One region of the Saccharicrinis fermentans DSM 9555 genome, then DNA from elsewhere that is predicted to be linked to it. Evidence: riboswitches for the same ligand, from Rfam matches in the RefSeq annotation. Region 1 holds a riboswitch; the other holds the start of a gene.

Region 1 (7,890 bases):
GATGTTTTGTTCTGGCGAGTTATATGTGGCCATTGAAGATTAAATTTAAACATATGAAGGATATAAAATTAACGAGCTATAGTCACGGCGCCGGCTGTGGCTGTAAAATTTCGCCTCAGGTTCTCGATTCAATATTGGTGAGTAGTGTTACTCCTGTTTTGGATGATAGGTTATTGGTGGGTAATGATAGTCGTGATGATGCGGCCGTTTATGATATGGGAAATGGAATGGGCATCATTAGTACAACAGATTTTTTTATGCCTATTGTTGATGATCCTTTTTCGTTTGGGAAGATTGCTGCGGCCAATGCCATAAGTGATGTGTATGCCATGGGTGGACAGCCTTTAATGGCCATTGCTATTTTGGGCTGGCCCATTAATAAAATCCCGGCAGAAGTGGCGAGTGAGGTTTTGAACGGAGGACGTGAAGCGTGTAAAGAAGCTGGGATTATACTGGCAGGAGGACATAGCATTGATAGCCCAGAACCTATATTTGGTTTGGCTGTAACAGGAAAAGTGGACTTGAATCATCTTAAACAAAATAATACCGCAACAGAGGGGTGTCGATTATATCTAACAAAACCGTTGGGCGTTGGGATTCTTACTACAGCCCAGAAAAAAGGACTGCTAAAAGAAGAGCATAAAAATGTGGCTCCGGATGCGATGAGTAAGTTAAATAAGATAGGTCAGGATTTGTCCAGAATTTCAGGGGTAAAAGCCATGACGGATGTTACTGGTTTTGGTTTGTTGGGTCATCTGCGTGAGATGTGTGAAGGGAGTAAGTTGACCGCGTATATCAAGCATGAAAATATACCTCGATTTGATATGTTAGACGAATATATTGCGCAGGACTGTATCCCCGGAGGTACCCATCGAAATTGGGACAGCTTTGGAGATAAGATTAATTTGGCCGATTTGCGTTTGAAAAGTTTGCTTTGTGATCCACAAACAAGTGGTGGATTATTGATTGCCGTTGAGCCAGCGTCATGCAGAGATGTAGAGGAACTGCTTAAAAAATATGATGTGGAAGCCAAAAGCTTTGGAGAGTTGAAAGCTCAAGCAGAAAAATGGGTAGTGGTAAGCTAAGTTAACTTCGTGTTTTACCATATAAAAACTCCCGTTTAACTTTGGTTGAACGGGAGTTTGTATCTTTCAAAATAAGAAAGTATTAAAGCTTTATGAGCTTAACTCTTCCGACCTGACCGCTTTTTAATTTGCATTCAATTCCTTTCAGGTGAAAGGGTGCTTCATCAATAACATCCTGAACAACACCGTGTGTTAAATGTCCTGAGCGCTCATCTTGTTTCTGAAGAATCGCTACTTTTGTTCCCTTCTTAATGTTTTTTCTTTCTCTTCCGTCCATTAATCTGTCACTTATAAATATATAATCGTTATTCTATTTTGATGTGCTTTTATTAAAGTTAATTCGTCAAAGCGAAGTGCCTATTATAGTTGTGTTTTGTTGTGAAAAATGGCCTACAAATTTATTACAATAGTGTAATATAAGCAAATGTTAGTTCAGTGTTAAGCGTATTTTAACTTTTTTTTACCAATGGACAGGTGTAGTCTGAAAACAAAAGTTCTTTTGTTTTTTATTTAGTTAGCTCTTCAACCTTGGGTGTTCAGTAATCATTTATTATTAAGTCTCTGTTTATTGCAATAGTAAATTAATTACTTAATTTTGCGGCCGTAAATGGTTCTTTTAGTTGTATGAACATACAATTGGATTAAAAGGGAATGCAGTGAAAATCTGCAACAGTTCCCGCTGCTGTAAGTCCACCTCCGGTATTCCGGAAACAAGGGGTTTTTAAACTTCTGCCACTGTTTGTCATCAGATGAATGGGAAGGCATAAAAACCTGGACAAGTCAGAAGACCTGCCATTACTTAATATTTTAAACATTTTGCTTCCGGGAAAGAAGTTATTGTTTTGAGCAGTTTTTCATTGTTCTTACATTATTCTCTTGATTTACGGAATTGCAAAGTGAAGTTGTTATTTTAAACTTTTACTATGCAAAGGATTATTAATGTAGCTGTTATGCTATTGCTTACAGCATTTATTGCGCATGCGCAGGAGGCTGAGCTAAAAGGAGTGGTCATCCTCAAAAACAACCAGCAGCCCTTACCGGGTGCCAACGTTTATTTTTCTGGGACAACAACAGGTACGGCCACAAACAACAAAGGGGTGTATCAATTAAAGAAGTTAAAGCCAGGGGTCTATGACTTAAGTGTTTCATTTTCTGGATTTAAGAAGGTGAAAAAAAGTGTGTCTCTCCAGAAGGGGGAGAATGTTGTGAATATTGAAATGGTTGAGTCGGACCATAGCTTGGGCGAGATTGTGGTGACTGGTACAGGAACGGCTCATCATTTAAAAACGGCTCCTGTACCCACCGAACTTATTAGTAAAAAGGCTATTGCCAATGCAGGGGCATCTGATTTTAACGATTTGATGCTCAATATAAGCCCATCCTTCGAGTTTAACCCCGGAACAATGGGCTCTTTTATGTCAATCAATGGTTTAGGCAATGATTTTATATTGGTTTTGATTGATGGTAAACGTATGTACGGAGATATTGGAGGACAGAATGATTTGAGTCGCATTAACCCTGATGATGTTGAACGCATTGAAATATTAAAAGGGGCAGCTTCTTTGCTGTATGGCTCTGATGCCATTGCAGGGGTGATTAATATCATTACCAAAAAATCGAAGCAAAAACTGAATGTGTCCAATACCACCCGTATTCGTGATTATGCTACGATCCAACAAAGTAATACGGTTGATTTAAATTTTGGAAAAATATCGTGGAATGGAAATTTTAATCATAAAAGCAGTAATGGTTGGCAATTGAGTCCATACGAATTGGATGGAAATGACTTGGTGGAAACCGAGGCAAAGGCTCAAAATAAATATACAGATCATACCTTTAGTCAGGTGTTAACCTTTCGTGCCAGCGATAAATGGGAGGTGTATGCTGGTCATTCAGTTTACGAAAAAGATATGTTCAGACCACAGTCAGTGGGTAAGTATGGATATTACTTTGATGATAAGACCTTTGAAATGGGAGCTAAGTATTTGTTGAATAGAAAGGATTATATTTCATTGGATTACAATTATGACCAATTCCGTTACTATTATAGGTATAACCAAGATTACAAAGATTATTCCGATGGTGATAAGTCTATTAATAATGATCAGCGTTTGAATAATATACGCTTAAAGTATGTGATGGCCATCTCTAAGAATAATAAGTTGACCCTAGGAGAGGATTATACTGAAGAAAAAATGGTGTCGGAGGATCGTTTGGAGGAGGGAGAAGCAGCAGCTCATACCATTGCTGTTTATGCACAGGATGAAATTACCTTGTTCAACCATTTGAATGTAGTGGCAGGTATTAGAGCCGTCAAGCATAAAGAGTTTGGAGGCGCATTTACACCTAAAGTATCTGTTCTTTATAAATTGAATAGTCTCAACTTTAGAGCTACTTATGGACAAGGATTTAAAGCTCCCACATTGAAAGAGTTGTATTATGCCTATGAAAAAGGAGGGACTTTATATATGGGTAATCAGGATTTGGATCCTCAGAGGTCACAGTTTTATTCCGCAGGCATTGAGCTCAATCACCATGTGATATCGGCCAGTTTAACGGCTTATGAGAATGAAGTGAATGACCTGATAGATTATAGGGATGTTGAATTGCTTGAGGGTGACGCTGAGAACGGAATCAGTAAACGACGCCAGCATTACAATGTGGATGAATCACGGTCGCGAGGCTTTGACTTTTTGATGAATGCGAAATTGGGGGCTGGCTTTACCTTGGGAGGTGGATATAGCTATGTGGATGCTAGAGATCTTAGTAATGATGAACGTCTGGATGGTGTGGCGCAGAATTATGGTAATGTAAGGGTGAATTACGAACATGCCTGGAAGTCGTACCGTTTTAATGCTAATGTGATAGGGCGTATTCAGGATGATAAATCATATGATAATGGTGATGATAATGCCAAAGGATATGATTTATGGAAAGTAACCACCAATCATCGGTTCTCCAATTTGGGTGCTTTTGTGCTAGAAGCCCAGCTGGGTATCGATAATGTATTTGATTATGTAGATGATAGTCCTTATGGTTCGCATTACGGAACCATTCACCCCGGACGTACTTTTTTTGCTGGCGTAACTATTCATTTTGCACAATAAAGATATTTTGAAACAGATTAATAAACAGATTATAAAAATTCATAATATGTCAGGTTCTTTTTTGAGCCTGATATTTGTGTTTTGGTGCTTTTCAGGAATCGTGTTGATTTTTGATGGCTTTCCCCACGCTTCTCGCGAAGAGCGTTTTTTGCATCTGGCAGAGTTTAGTCCGGAGGCATTGACCAACTTGCAAGCTCCGTCAGAAACATTTAAAGGGAATGTTTCGCTTGAGATTAGCGATGGAAACCCCGTTTATCGTGTTCGTTCCGGTAGGAAAAGCAATAAAGTATTTGACGCACGTACTTTAATGGAGGTGCCAGTGTTTACGGAGGCATATGCCCAAAGCTTAACAGAGTCTTTTAATGGCCATCCGGTGCGTAAGATAGAACGGATGGACGATCTAAGTCAGTGGGTGCCATGGAATTACTATAAGCCTTTGTTGCCTTTTTACAAATGTTATATGGCGGATAAGGAGCATACGGTACTGTATGTGTCGGCCAAAACAGGAGAGATCATTCAGGAAACAAAGCGACTGGAGCGATGGAGTGCCCGATTGGGTGCCATTCCTCATTGGATTTATTTTAAGCAACTCAGGTCTTTAGAAAAAACATGGAGACTGGTGGTGATAATACTGGCCTCCTTGGGAATATTGATGACCGTGACTGGTATTTATGCAGGAGTAATACGTTATAGAAAACGCTCGAAGAATAGTATAACCCCCTATAAAAAGTTTTGGTATAAGTGGCATCATATCACGGGTTTCTTCTTTGGTTTTTTTGTGTTTACCTTTGTTTTAAGTGGACTTATTTCGGTTAGTTCCATCCCGGATTGGATGGTTGGTGTAAAAAAATCAGATAAGGTAAAAGTGGGTTGGAATCAAAAATTAGACCTGCGTATGCATCATCATACTACACCTTGGAATATTTACAAAGCATTGGATAATAAGGATGGTGTGCGAAAGATAGAATGGAAAAGCGTTTTGGGTCAGGCGCAGTATCATGTTTATTATGAGGACTATCAGAAGCCGGATGTTTATACATTGTATAACGATAGTGTGATTTCGCAGCGACCTTATTCAATGAGCGATATACAGTCTCAGGCAAATATATTATTAGGTCAAATTCCGTTTTCGATACAAGAGCAGTTCACATACGATAATTATTATGCTGGTTCAGGAATGATTTATTTGCCTCAACCAGCCTATAAAATAATGGTGGACGATGTCGCAAATACTTGGTTATATATTGACCCGGCCAGCGGAGAAGCAGTAAAAACCCTGACACGAAATACGCGCTTACGCAGGTGGTTGTATCGTTTTTTGCATACGCTGGATATTCCCATGCTTAAAAAAATGGATGGATTGCGTAAAACGATTCTGGTGTTGCTGTGTTTAATGGGATTGGCCATTAGTGTAACAGGGTTTGTAATAGGTATAAAGTGGTTTAAAAGGAACTTGGGCTGGTAAAATGAAGGCTGTTAAAAGTATGATAATGAATAAAAACTGGTGTAAAATATTATTGTTTGTGGTGTTATCGTTTAAAATGTCATCCGCTTTTGCAGATGTAAAAACGGAGAAGGCGATTCTTTTGGTAACCTTTGGTACCAGTTATCCGGAGGCAAGGCTGGCTTTTACTCATATTGAAGATATGGTGAGAGCTGAATTTCCAGATACAGAAGTACGATGGGCTTATACGTCCAAGATTATTAGAAAGATATTAAAGAAAAGAGGCGAACATGTTCACTCTCCGGCAGAGGCCTTGGCCATATTAGGCGAAGATGGGTATACACAGGTGGCGGTTCAGTCGCTTCATATTATTCCCGGCGAAGAATATGAAAATTTAAAGGCCACTGTTAATGCATTTAATAAAATGCCCAAGGGTATTCAGCGTGCAAAATTGGGTGCTCCCCTTTTGTATGATCATGAAGATCATATGAAACTGGCGCGTGTGATAGATGATGAGTTCAAAGAAAAAATAGGTGAGAAAAAAGCTTTGCTTCTAATGGGCCATGGCACGAGTCATAGTGCCAATGTTTATTATCCGGGGTTTCAGTATTATTTGAATCAAATATCTCACAAATATTTTGTGGGTACAGTTGAAGGTTTTCCCACTTTGGAGGAGGCGATTCCTCAGTTAAAAAAGAGCGGGATAAAAACAGTAATGCTTACTCCGTTTATGTCGGTGGCAGGCGATCATGCCCGTAACGATATGGCAAGTGATGAGGAAGATAGCTGGAAAAGCTTACTGGAAAAAGAAGGATTCAAGGTGGAGGTGGTGTTAAAAGGACTGGCTGAATATAGTTCGGTGGTAAATATATGGATGGAGCATTTAAAAGCAGTATATAGCGAATAATGATGGCGTAATTATTGGTGAAATGTTGAAATTTAATTTAAAAGTGATGAGTAAGTTGCTGATAGTTTTGTTTTTGAGTTGCATGCTTTCTTCTTGTAATGGAGATGCAAGTAAGTCGAATAAAAAGAAAGAAACAGAGACGGAACCGGTTGTTTTAAGACATGCCAGGGAATTTTCTATCGGGAAGTCGGCAGATCATATGGAGCTAAAAGTTCACAGAAAAGGAGAACAAGGAGGCTATGATATTTTTAAGCTGGTTAAAACGGAAGCAGAGGCTCAGGGCGTATTAAATACCATAAAAGTACCCGCCCAAAAGATTATATGCCTGTCTTCGACCCAGCTGACTTACTTTTTTGCCTTGGATGACATTGACGATATTGTGGCTATTAACAGTAGTAGGTATCTGCGACATGAAGGTATGAGAGAGAGGGTTGAATCGGGGCTGGTGAAGAAAATTGGTAAGGAAGGAAGTTTTAACCTGGAAACCATAGCAGCATTGGATCCCGATGTGATCTTTGTGTCACCTTTTAAGGTGGGCGGCTTTGATGTGCTGCGAAGCCTGGGAATACCGCTGGTTCCCATGGCTGCCTACAACGAAGAAACACCCCTGGGACGTGCCGAATGGATAAAGATGATATCTCTTTTCGTGGGAAAAGAGGAAAAAGCAGACTCTATTTTTGAAGGTATTGAAACAAGTTACGAAAGACTGAAAGCGCTGACTGCCCATGTGAAAAAACGACCGACTGTGTTTTCCGGAAAAATGCGGTCCGGGAGTTGGTATGTTCCCGGAGGAAATAGTTTTTATGCCCATTACTTTAGAGATGCTGGAGCTGATTATTTTATTAAAGATGATAAGCAAGGTGCTTACCCTTTAGATTTTGAAACGGTATATCATAAAGCTTCGGAATGTGATTATTGGCGTATTATTCATCCGGAAAAATCAGGATTAACACTGAATGATTTAAAAAAGCAAGATCCTAGATATGCAGATTTTAAGGCCTTTAAAGCTAAAAATGTGCTCTTGTGTAATATTAGGGAAAAACCTTATTATGAGCAGGTTGGTATGATGCCGGACGTACTGCTTGCTGATTATATTCACTATTTTCATCCGGAGTTATTGCCACATCATACACCTTATTTTTACGAAAAATTAAGATGATAAAGAAAATTGGGAGGATATCGTTTGTGATTATGCTGGCCATTGTTTTATTGGTGGTTTTAGCTTCACTTAATTTAGTGCTGGGTTCGGTTCATATTCCTTTGCATGAGGTAAAGACTATCTTGTTTACAGGAGGAGGAGCTAATCGGGTGTTTGAGAATATTATCTTAAAAACACGTCTGCCACAA
Region 2 (7,890 bases), 5.0 Mb from region 1:
CTTGGAAAAAAAGAAGACACTCGGAAGGCTTCTCTTGTAACTTGTATCCAACCATTTGGTCAATGGAGTAGAGCTAGAGGAGGAAAAGAATTTAGAGGTGTTATAACAAAAAAGTATACGTACGCCAAAGATTTATCTGGAGATTGGTTACTTTTTGATAATGTTTCAGATCCATACCAGCTAAAAAACTTAAAAGGAGATCCCGCTTTTGAATCTATCATTAAAAATTTAGAGGAAACTCTAACAGAGGAGCTTAAGCGTATGGACGATGAATTTTTAACAGGCTCTTCTTATGTTGAAAAATGGGAACATTCTATTGATTCAACAGGAACTGTACCTTATAAATGGTAATTTAGCTTTCAAATTTAAGAATAGATATAGCCCTACATACAATCGAATTCTAAGACTTAAACAAACATTTTTAAAGAATTAATTTCTAACTTTATTCTTGCCGAACAGCGACCGATGGTGATTATTATACCGAAGATTTCTTTGCATTAAGGTATGCTTTATTTAAGGCATACCTTTTCCTTTTACACAGGCATCGAACCTGTATAAAAGGAGCCGAACAACTCCTTTAATAAGCCTGAAAACCTAAGATTCTAACTGGTTCATTTCAATGAAAGAGTAAAAGACTAATTTGATTGATAGTCCTAAAAAACTGGAGTAGACCTTAGTTCACTTTTACTCTTTTCGGTTAATTCAAAACTAAGTTATTTTAATCTGATTGTCCAATACAAAGCTAAAGGAGTAGACTGCCGCTAGGCCATTAGCCTAGCGGGAGCCTTAAAAACAGGTTTAAATCTGCTGGCATTTTCGCTTTAATCCTTAATTGCTTAATCTTCTGAATGAAACTGGGTAACATACTATGTAACGTTGGCTCACCCCCAGTTACAACAACAGCATCAAGCATTTTGCTATTTTGGCTAATCCATTCCAAAATCACTTCTTCGCTTAACTCATTTGAATGGTCTTTTAGATCAGAATCTATTAATTGAGGATTGTGACAATAATTACAACTAAAATTGCAGCCACAAGTAAATATTACTGCCGATATATTACCTGGGTAATCTATCAAGCTTTGTTTATGGAAGCTTATAGTTTGCTGTCACTTTTTTAATTAACTGCTTTACCGAACTTGTTGGCAGTTGGCTTTCGCCTAAGGAAGTATGAAAAACAGTACCTCCGGTATATTTGGTTTGCAATGAATATTGAATACGTAAAGCCTCAAATAAATCATCAGTATAATTTACAGGCAATTGGGTTGAATTTGTATAGTATGGTTGACCTCCTTTTGGGTAAGTTTGCTCATTAGCTACAATTATATCGGGACAATGACTTTTTTGATTACCAAAACGTAAATAGACTTACAGCTGCGGGGACAGCTCCTGATTTTAACAAGATTCCCTTTTCATCCAAACACAAAAAAAAGATGTGTTAAGAAACCAATAAGTGACTGTGCAAGTTTACTTCAAAATAAAGAGTCTTCAATATTTTCGTTATCAATAGAAAAAAAATATCTAATACTCTAGCTCCCATTTCCTCTGGGTTACAGATTGTTTAAAACTATTTTTCATTTTTTTAGCTGAGAATCATTATTTGTAAAGTATATTTGTCGCATCATTGGTTTTCAAATTTCAATTTAACAATCAGTTTAATTGAAATAGAAATTAAAAGGGAATGTCGTGTAATTCGACAACAGTTCCCGCTGCTGTAATTCTCAAAACAGCTTTAGGTATTATTCCATTGCCCGCCAGTTGGCGGATGAGAAGGAACCTAAAGTGAGATAAGTCAGAAGACCTGCCAGTATAACATAGATTTTGCAGTCTGCGGAGAACAGATAGCTAATCAGAACGATGTTTCCTTGGCCTTCCTTTCTCATCGTATGCTGCAAAATCAAAACTTAATAGGTAACGAAAATTGCAGTAACGATGAAAAAACAAAAAATTGACATTCGTTTTGGGGTTCTTTCCCTTTTAGTATTATTTGCAGCTTTTAGCAGATTAATACCACATCCTCCAAATTTTGCACCCATAGCGGCTATGGCACTGTTTAGTTCAGCCTACTTTTCAAAAAAGCACATTGCACTTATTATCCCGGTTTTATCCATGTGGCTTAGCGATATAGTCATAAACAACACTATTTACGCTCAGTATTTCAATGGTTTCACCTTTTTCTATCCAGGATTTTATTGGACATACCTGGCTTTCATTATCATTGGTGAGCTTGGTTTCTTTCTTCTTAAACCAATTAAACCTCAAAACATCCTTGTAGCTTCTTTATCAGCATCACTATTGTTCTTTTTAATCTCAAATTTTGGGGTGTGGACTTCCGAGACAATGTACACAAAAGACTTTAGCGGTTTACTAACATGCTACACTGTGGCTATTCCATTCTTTAAAAATTCATTAATGGGTGATTTAGTTTATTGCGGGATCCTATTCGGTTCCTTTGAATTTGCACAATATAAAATACCGACATTAAAATTAAAGACAATTTAAAAAAGATTTTAAAAACGGAACGGCAGCGTTCGCCAAAACTATCTGCCGTCCCTCAGTAATAACACAATTAATAATAATTTAAAAATTGCATTATGAAACAAATGTACTTATTAGTTGCAATATTCTTGTGTTGCTCTATGAGCCTTTTAGCACAAAGGCCAGAAAATGTATATGCTATACAAGCATTACAAGGTAACAAAACTACTGAATCACCAGCAAGTAAGAAATCTACTCCAACTGCTTCTCTCAGCACATCTCAATCGGCATCACGTAGCTGTGATGATTGTTATACTGCTGATTTTGAAATTAGTACAGATTCGTTAATAGATAAATATACCTATACAAAGGTATGGAATCATACTTATGAATACAACGACCAAATAGCTGCCAATAGAGGATTTTGGAATTATGAGGAAGAATGTTTGACTTTTATGCACTATGCCGATACTACTTGGAGCAGTATGCCTTACTGGGATGGATTTACTGTAAGTAATACACGGGCTTTTGATTGCGACCCATCATGTGATTCCACCTGTACAAATTTCCACAGTCAGTTTGCTGCAATGCCTAAAGATGGTGCAAAAAGCAGGGAGGATGATATGTACGCTGTTATGTATGATGGATATAACGAAGGTTTCTTCGCATATAGACATTGTGGCCTAGCTTTAAGTCAGGATGATTCTATCTGTGGGCTTTTCCTAACCTTAAACGCATACACATACAAATCAATTAAATGTGGTGATGGTTTTGCTGATGCTTTTGATTATGGAGATTACTATTATGTAACTATCAGAGGCTTTTTGAACGGTACACAAACTGATACAGTGGCTTATTACCTTGCTGATTATACAGGTTCGACAGCTTATGTTGTTGATAACTGGAAATGGGTAAACCTACAAAGTTTGGGAACAGTGGATTCTTTAGCGTTTGAACTTACAACCAGCGATGCAGGGCAATACGGCCCCAATACACCTATGTATCTTTGTGTAGATGAGATTAAAGTTGGTTGTACTACTTGTGCGTCAACAAATAATAATCATGCTACTTTACCAACACCCGGGTATCCTAATTCAAAAGCAAAAGCTCAAGCTTCGGATTTAACAATTACGGTTTTGCCTAACCCTGTAAGCAGTGTACTTACTGTAAAAACAGAAACAGGCAGTAATATTAGCATTTTTAGCAAAGAAGGTAATCTTGCTAAAAAACTAAAAACAACTGCTTCTTCATTTGACATTCCTGTTAGTGATTTATATCCCGGAATGTATATAATCCATTGCGAAAATGGAGGACGTACAGCATCAATAACTTTTATTAAAAACTAATTATACAAAATAAAGCATCTATGGGCTTAGTATGCCCATAGATGTTCTTTTTGCATTAAAAATATTACACAAATGAAATTTATTTTATCACTTATATTCCTGTTGGAGATTGCCATAACGGGAATACATGCTCAGGAAATCATATCTGCTTCTGCAGGTGATGTTTCGTGCAATGCAGGCTCGGTAAGTTATTCAGTTGGGCAGGTAGCATACAATACTAACTCAGGCGCAAATGGTACTGTAACACAAGGCGTACAGCAAGCCTACGAAATTTATGTAACAACGGGGATTAAAGAAACGGGTATCAGCCTTGCGGTATCGGCATATCCTAATCCAACAAGCAATTACCTTAATTTGAAAATAGAAAACTTAGAACATTTAACCTTGAATTTTCAACTTTTTGACATAAAGGGTAATTTATTACAATCACAAAACATTATGGGCAATGAAACACAAATTGACATGAACAATTATTTACCGTCAACCTATTTTGTGAGAATCATTAACCAAAATCAATCAATCAAAGAATTTAAAATTATTAAACAGTAGAAATAAAGATGAAAAAGATATATACAATTTTAGTAGCAGTAATAGTAACTATAAGTGTGTTTGCTCAATCTCCCGAAAAAATGAGTTATCAAGCAGTAGTCCGCAATGCAAGTGGTGAATTAGTCACCACACAAGTTGGCATGAAACTTAGCGTATTAAAAGGCGATGATGCGACTTCTGCAAGTGAAGAATACTCAGAAATTCTTAATCCAACACCTAATAGCAACGGTTTGGTAAGCATTGAGTTTGGCGGACAAACAGGATGGGATGTTATTGATTGGGCTGATGGTAAATTCTTTATTAAAACCCAAACAGATATTGATAACAACGGTACATACGATGTGGAGGGCATAAGTCAATTACTTAGTGTTCCTTATGCTATGCATGCTAAAACAGCAGAATCAATTGTTGGTGGTGTAAGCGAAATCGATCCTGTATTCGATGCTTCCATAGCTTCAAAAATTACAGCAGCTGATACAACAAAGTGGAACAATGCTGATAGGTCTGAAACAAACGAATTACAAACCCTATCTATCTCAAACGATACAATTTACCTAAGCAATGATGGTTTTGCAAAACTACCTACACAACAACAAGAAACTAAAACTTATGCTGTGGGCGATTCTGCTCAAGGAGGTGTCGTATTTTATGTAAATGACAAAGGGACACACGGCTTAGCAATTGCATTAACTGACCAAGCATACGATGGAAGTGACCCTGAAACAATGGTATATTACTACGACGCTCCTCGTCTTTGTTCTGACGCTAGTCGTTTTGATGAAGCAGGCAAAGAATTTACTGATTGGAGATTACCGACAATAACAGAAGCCGAAATATTAGGAAATGCTTTTAACAATCAAGGTATGATTGATAAGCTTGGTATTCCTTGGACTAGTAATGATTATACTCATTTATATTGGTTTGCAGATGTGCTTTATTTAGATAAACTAGTTGATGGTAATATTGGAGCAGGTCAGTCAATAAATGGCACTAATGCTTATAAATATAGCAATAGTTCAGATAAAAACCTTGTAAGAAGAGGATTTGGAAAACTAAATAATTCAGGTGATGCGGCTCCATATTATAGCGAGATAGAGTATAAGACCAACGTTCGTTGCGTAAGGTCTTTTTAAACATCGAACTTATGAAAAGGATGATAATGTTAAGTATACTGGTCTTTGCTACATCTTTAGTAAAGGCTCAGTACATTTCTGAGATAATAGAATATACTCCTGCCCCTGGACAGTTTATAAATATCAGCCCAGGTTTGCCGTGGAATGCCGAAAGCATAAAAGGCTCTCCTGAAAAAAATGGGCGAATGGTATCACTCGGATTTTGGGGTGGATATATTATTGTAGGGTTCGACGAGCCTATTGAAAACGACTCCGATAACCCTTATGGTGTAGATTTTACCGTTTTTGGTAATGCTTTTCTTGGAAGTTCGGAACCCGGTATAGTACAGGTAATGAAAGACGAGAATGAAAACGGATTGCCTGACGATACATGGTACGAATTGATGGGAAGCGACCATCACCTTTCAGCAACTACTTATAACTATGCCATAACTTATACCAATCCTCATGGTAAATACGATGTTCCATGGGTGGACAATGAGGAAAATGAAGGGATTGTACGTTATATGAAAGAATTTCACACACAGGAACATTATCCATCTGCCGATAGTTTTCCGCATATCGATCAGGATAGCTATACCCTACATGGTACGCTATTAAAGCATAAATCTACACAAAGTGTTACAGACGGCTTGTGGGTAAACCTTGATTTTGACTATGGTTATGCCGATAATAAATCTATCATTAATAATAGTCATGTTGAAGATTGGTTTTTAACCCCTGATAATCCTTACACTTTGGATGTTCAAGAAGGCTGCGGCGGCGATGCTTTTGATATCCATTGGGCAATTGATGCAAATGGAAACCATGTTGATTTAGATAAAATTCATTGGGTAAAAGTGTACAACGGTGTTGCACAAAATGCGGGATGGTTAGGCGAAAACTCTACCGAGATAACAGGCATTGCAGATGTTATGCCAAATGACACTATTGAAGGCGTAACTCACACTATAGTAAGCAACCAGCCGCCGCATCCGGGAGGGTTTCCTGTAGCAACAAACTTGCAATGGTACACGGGCGAAAATTTTCAATTTGAAAGTTACGTGGTAAATATGGGGCGGTTACAATATCCCGACATGCCGGCAAATTACATGATTACATGGGAAAGCAGCAACGAAGCTGTCGCTACCATCTCTGCCGACGGCCTACTAACACCAGTAGCAAAAGGAGATGTCGTAATTACAAGCATTTGGGAAGACCCTGACGACACTTTATCTGGTGTTAAACTTGATAGTGTTATAGTTGATTCGATTGTTGGACGTGGAGGCACAAGCTATATCTGGGAAACATTTTACACAGGAATATTCCGTGAATTTAATATAAATATCGAAGTTGGAGGTGTTGATGCTATTGTCGCCAACAATACTATTGAAAATGTTGTTGGGAAACCGGGCGATAGTTTTACTTACGATTTAGAAGGGCTATTTACCGACCCTAACGATCCTGATGCTACATTTATTTACATGATATTTGGTGGTCATGACATGACTATTGCCGATGCCGAAATAGTTGATGGCAAAATAACATTTGAACTTAAATCGGTTGGCGATATAGGAATTATTATAAAATGTCAGACAAATGGAAAGATGGGACAAACTACCATTCCTGTATCTGTTCGAGACGATGAGCCTACATCAATTGTTACAAATAGTTCTTCCGACAAAGAGTATCCGATTTACCCTAATCCAGCAAGCAACTTTATTAATATTAAAAATGCAGAAAGGGTTAACATCGAAGTTTTCAATATTTCGGGGATTAGAGTAGGTGAATTAAATAACTATTCTTACGGTCAGTCTATTTATGTTGGGCATTTGAATTCGGGCATTTATCTTATAACTATCAATTCAGGTACTGATATAAAAACACTGAAATTTCAAAAGAAATAAATGAGTTAACTAAACGAATGTTCCATAATTAGTCTTTGCAAGAAAACTCCAAATACTGCGTTATTCTCATTTTTGAAACAGTCATTTACAATCAGTAAACTCCTTGGTTTCAAAAATATCGAAAGCCTTGTCTTTGAAGCTTTCTTATCAAAGACAGAAAAAACAGTCGTTTTCTTGCAGCCACTAATTAGGAGCATTCGTTTTAAAATGATATTAAATGTTAAAAAAAAGGCACTTACTTTTTCTAATTGCTTTCATGCCTTTGTTTGCTTATTCTCAAGGTATGCTGGATTCTATTTACCAAATACCTGAAGTAATTAAAACCGCAGAACGGATTTTTAAAAAGGAAACCGCAGGTATGAAGCAAACCGAAGTGGACACACTTGTACTATTAGAGAAAAAGTCTGTTTCCTTATCGGAACTGTTATCAGAAAACACACCTGTATTTATTAAAAGTCATGGACGCGGAGCTCTGGCTACGGCATCTTTTAGGGGAACT

The links. Region 1 has a riboswitch for cobalamin ahead of CYTFE_RS27530 (TonB-dependent receptor). Riboswitches for the same ligand answer to the same signal wherever they lie in the genome.
Region 2: another riboswitch for cobalamin. It lies ahead of CYTFE_RS31750 (radical SAM protein); the one in region 1 lies ahead of CYTFE_RS27530 (TonB-dependent receptor).

Annotation. Positions count from the first base shown of each region.
Region 1 is NZ_KI912107.1:5,122,977-5,130,866, forward strand. It holds gene selD (selenide, water dikinase SelD) at 54-1,085, shown strand; gene CYTFE_RS0121130 (YwbE family protein) at 1,168-1,362, opposite strand; cobalamin riboswitch at 1,677-1,896, shown strand; gene CYTFE_RS27530 (TonB-dependent receptor) at 2,009-4,192, shown strand; gene CYTFE_RS0121140 (PepSY domain-containing protein) at 4,239-5,657, shown strand; gene CYTFE_RS0121145 (sirohydrochlorin cobaltochelatase) at 5,683-6,543, shown strand; gene CYTFE_RS0121150 (ABC transporter substrate-binding protein) at 6,566-7,702, shown strand; gene CYTFE_RS0121155 (FecCD family ABC transporter permease) at 7,699-7,890, shown strand, end outside.
Region 2 is NZ_KI912107.1:138,035-145,924, reverse strand. It holds gene CYTFE_RS24365 (sulfatase family protein) at 1-351, shown strand, start outside; gene CYTFE_RS31750 (radical SAM protein) at 770-1,078, opposite strand; gene nrdD (anaerobic ribonucleoside-triphosphate reductase) at 1,086-1,322, opposite strand; cobalamin riboswitch at 1,281-1,464, opposite strand; cobalamin riboswitch at 1,608-1,822, shown strand; gene CYTFE_RS0100715 (DUF6580 family putative transport protein) at 1,932-2,501, shown strand; gene CYTFE_RS0100710 (DUF4465 domain-containing protein) at 2,594-3,823, shown strand; gene CYTFE_RS0100705 (T9SS type A sorting domain-containing protein) at 3,896-4,372, shown strand; gene CYTFE_RS28185 (hypothetical protein) at 4,381-5,505, shown strand; gene CYTFE_RS28180 (T9SS type A sorting domain-containing protein) at 5,517-7,391, shown strand; gene CYTFE_RS24345 (TonB-dependent receptor plug domain-containing protein) at 7,609-7,890, shown strand, end outside.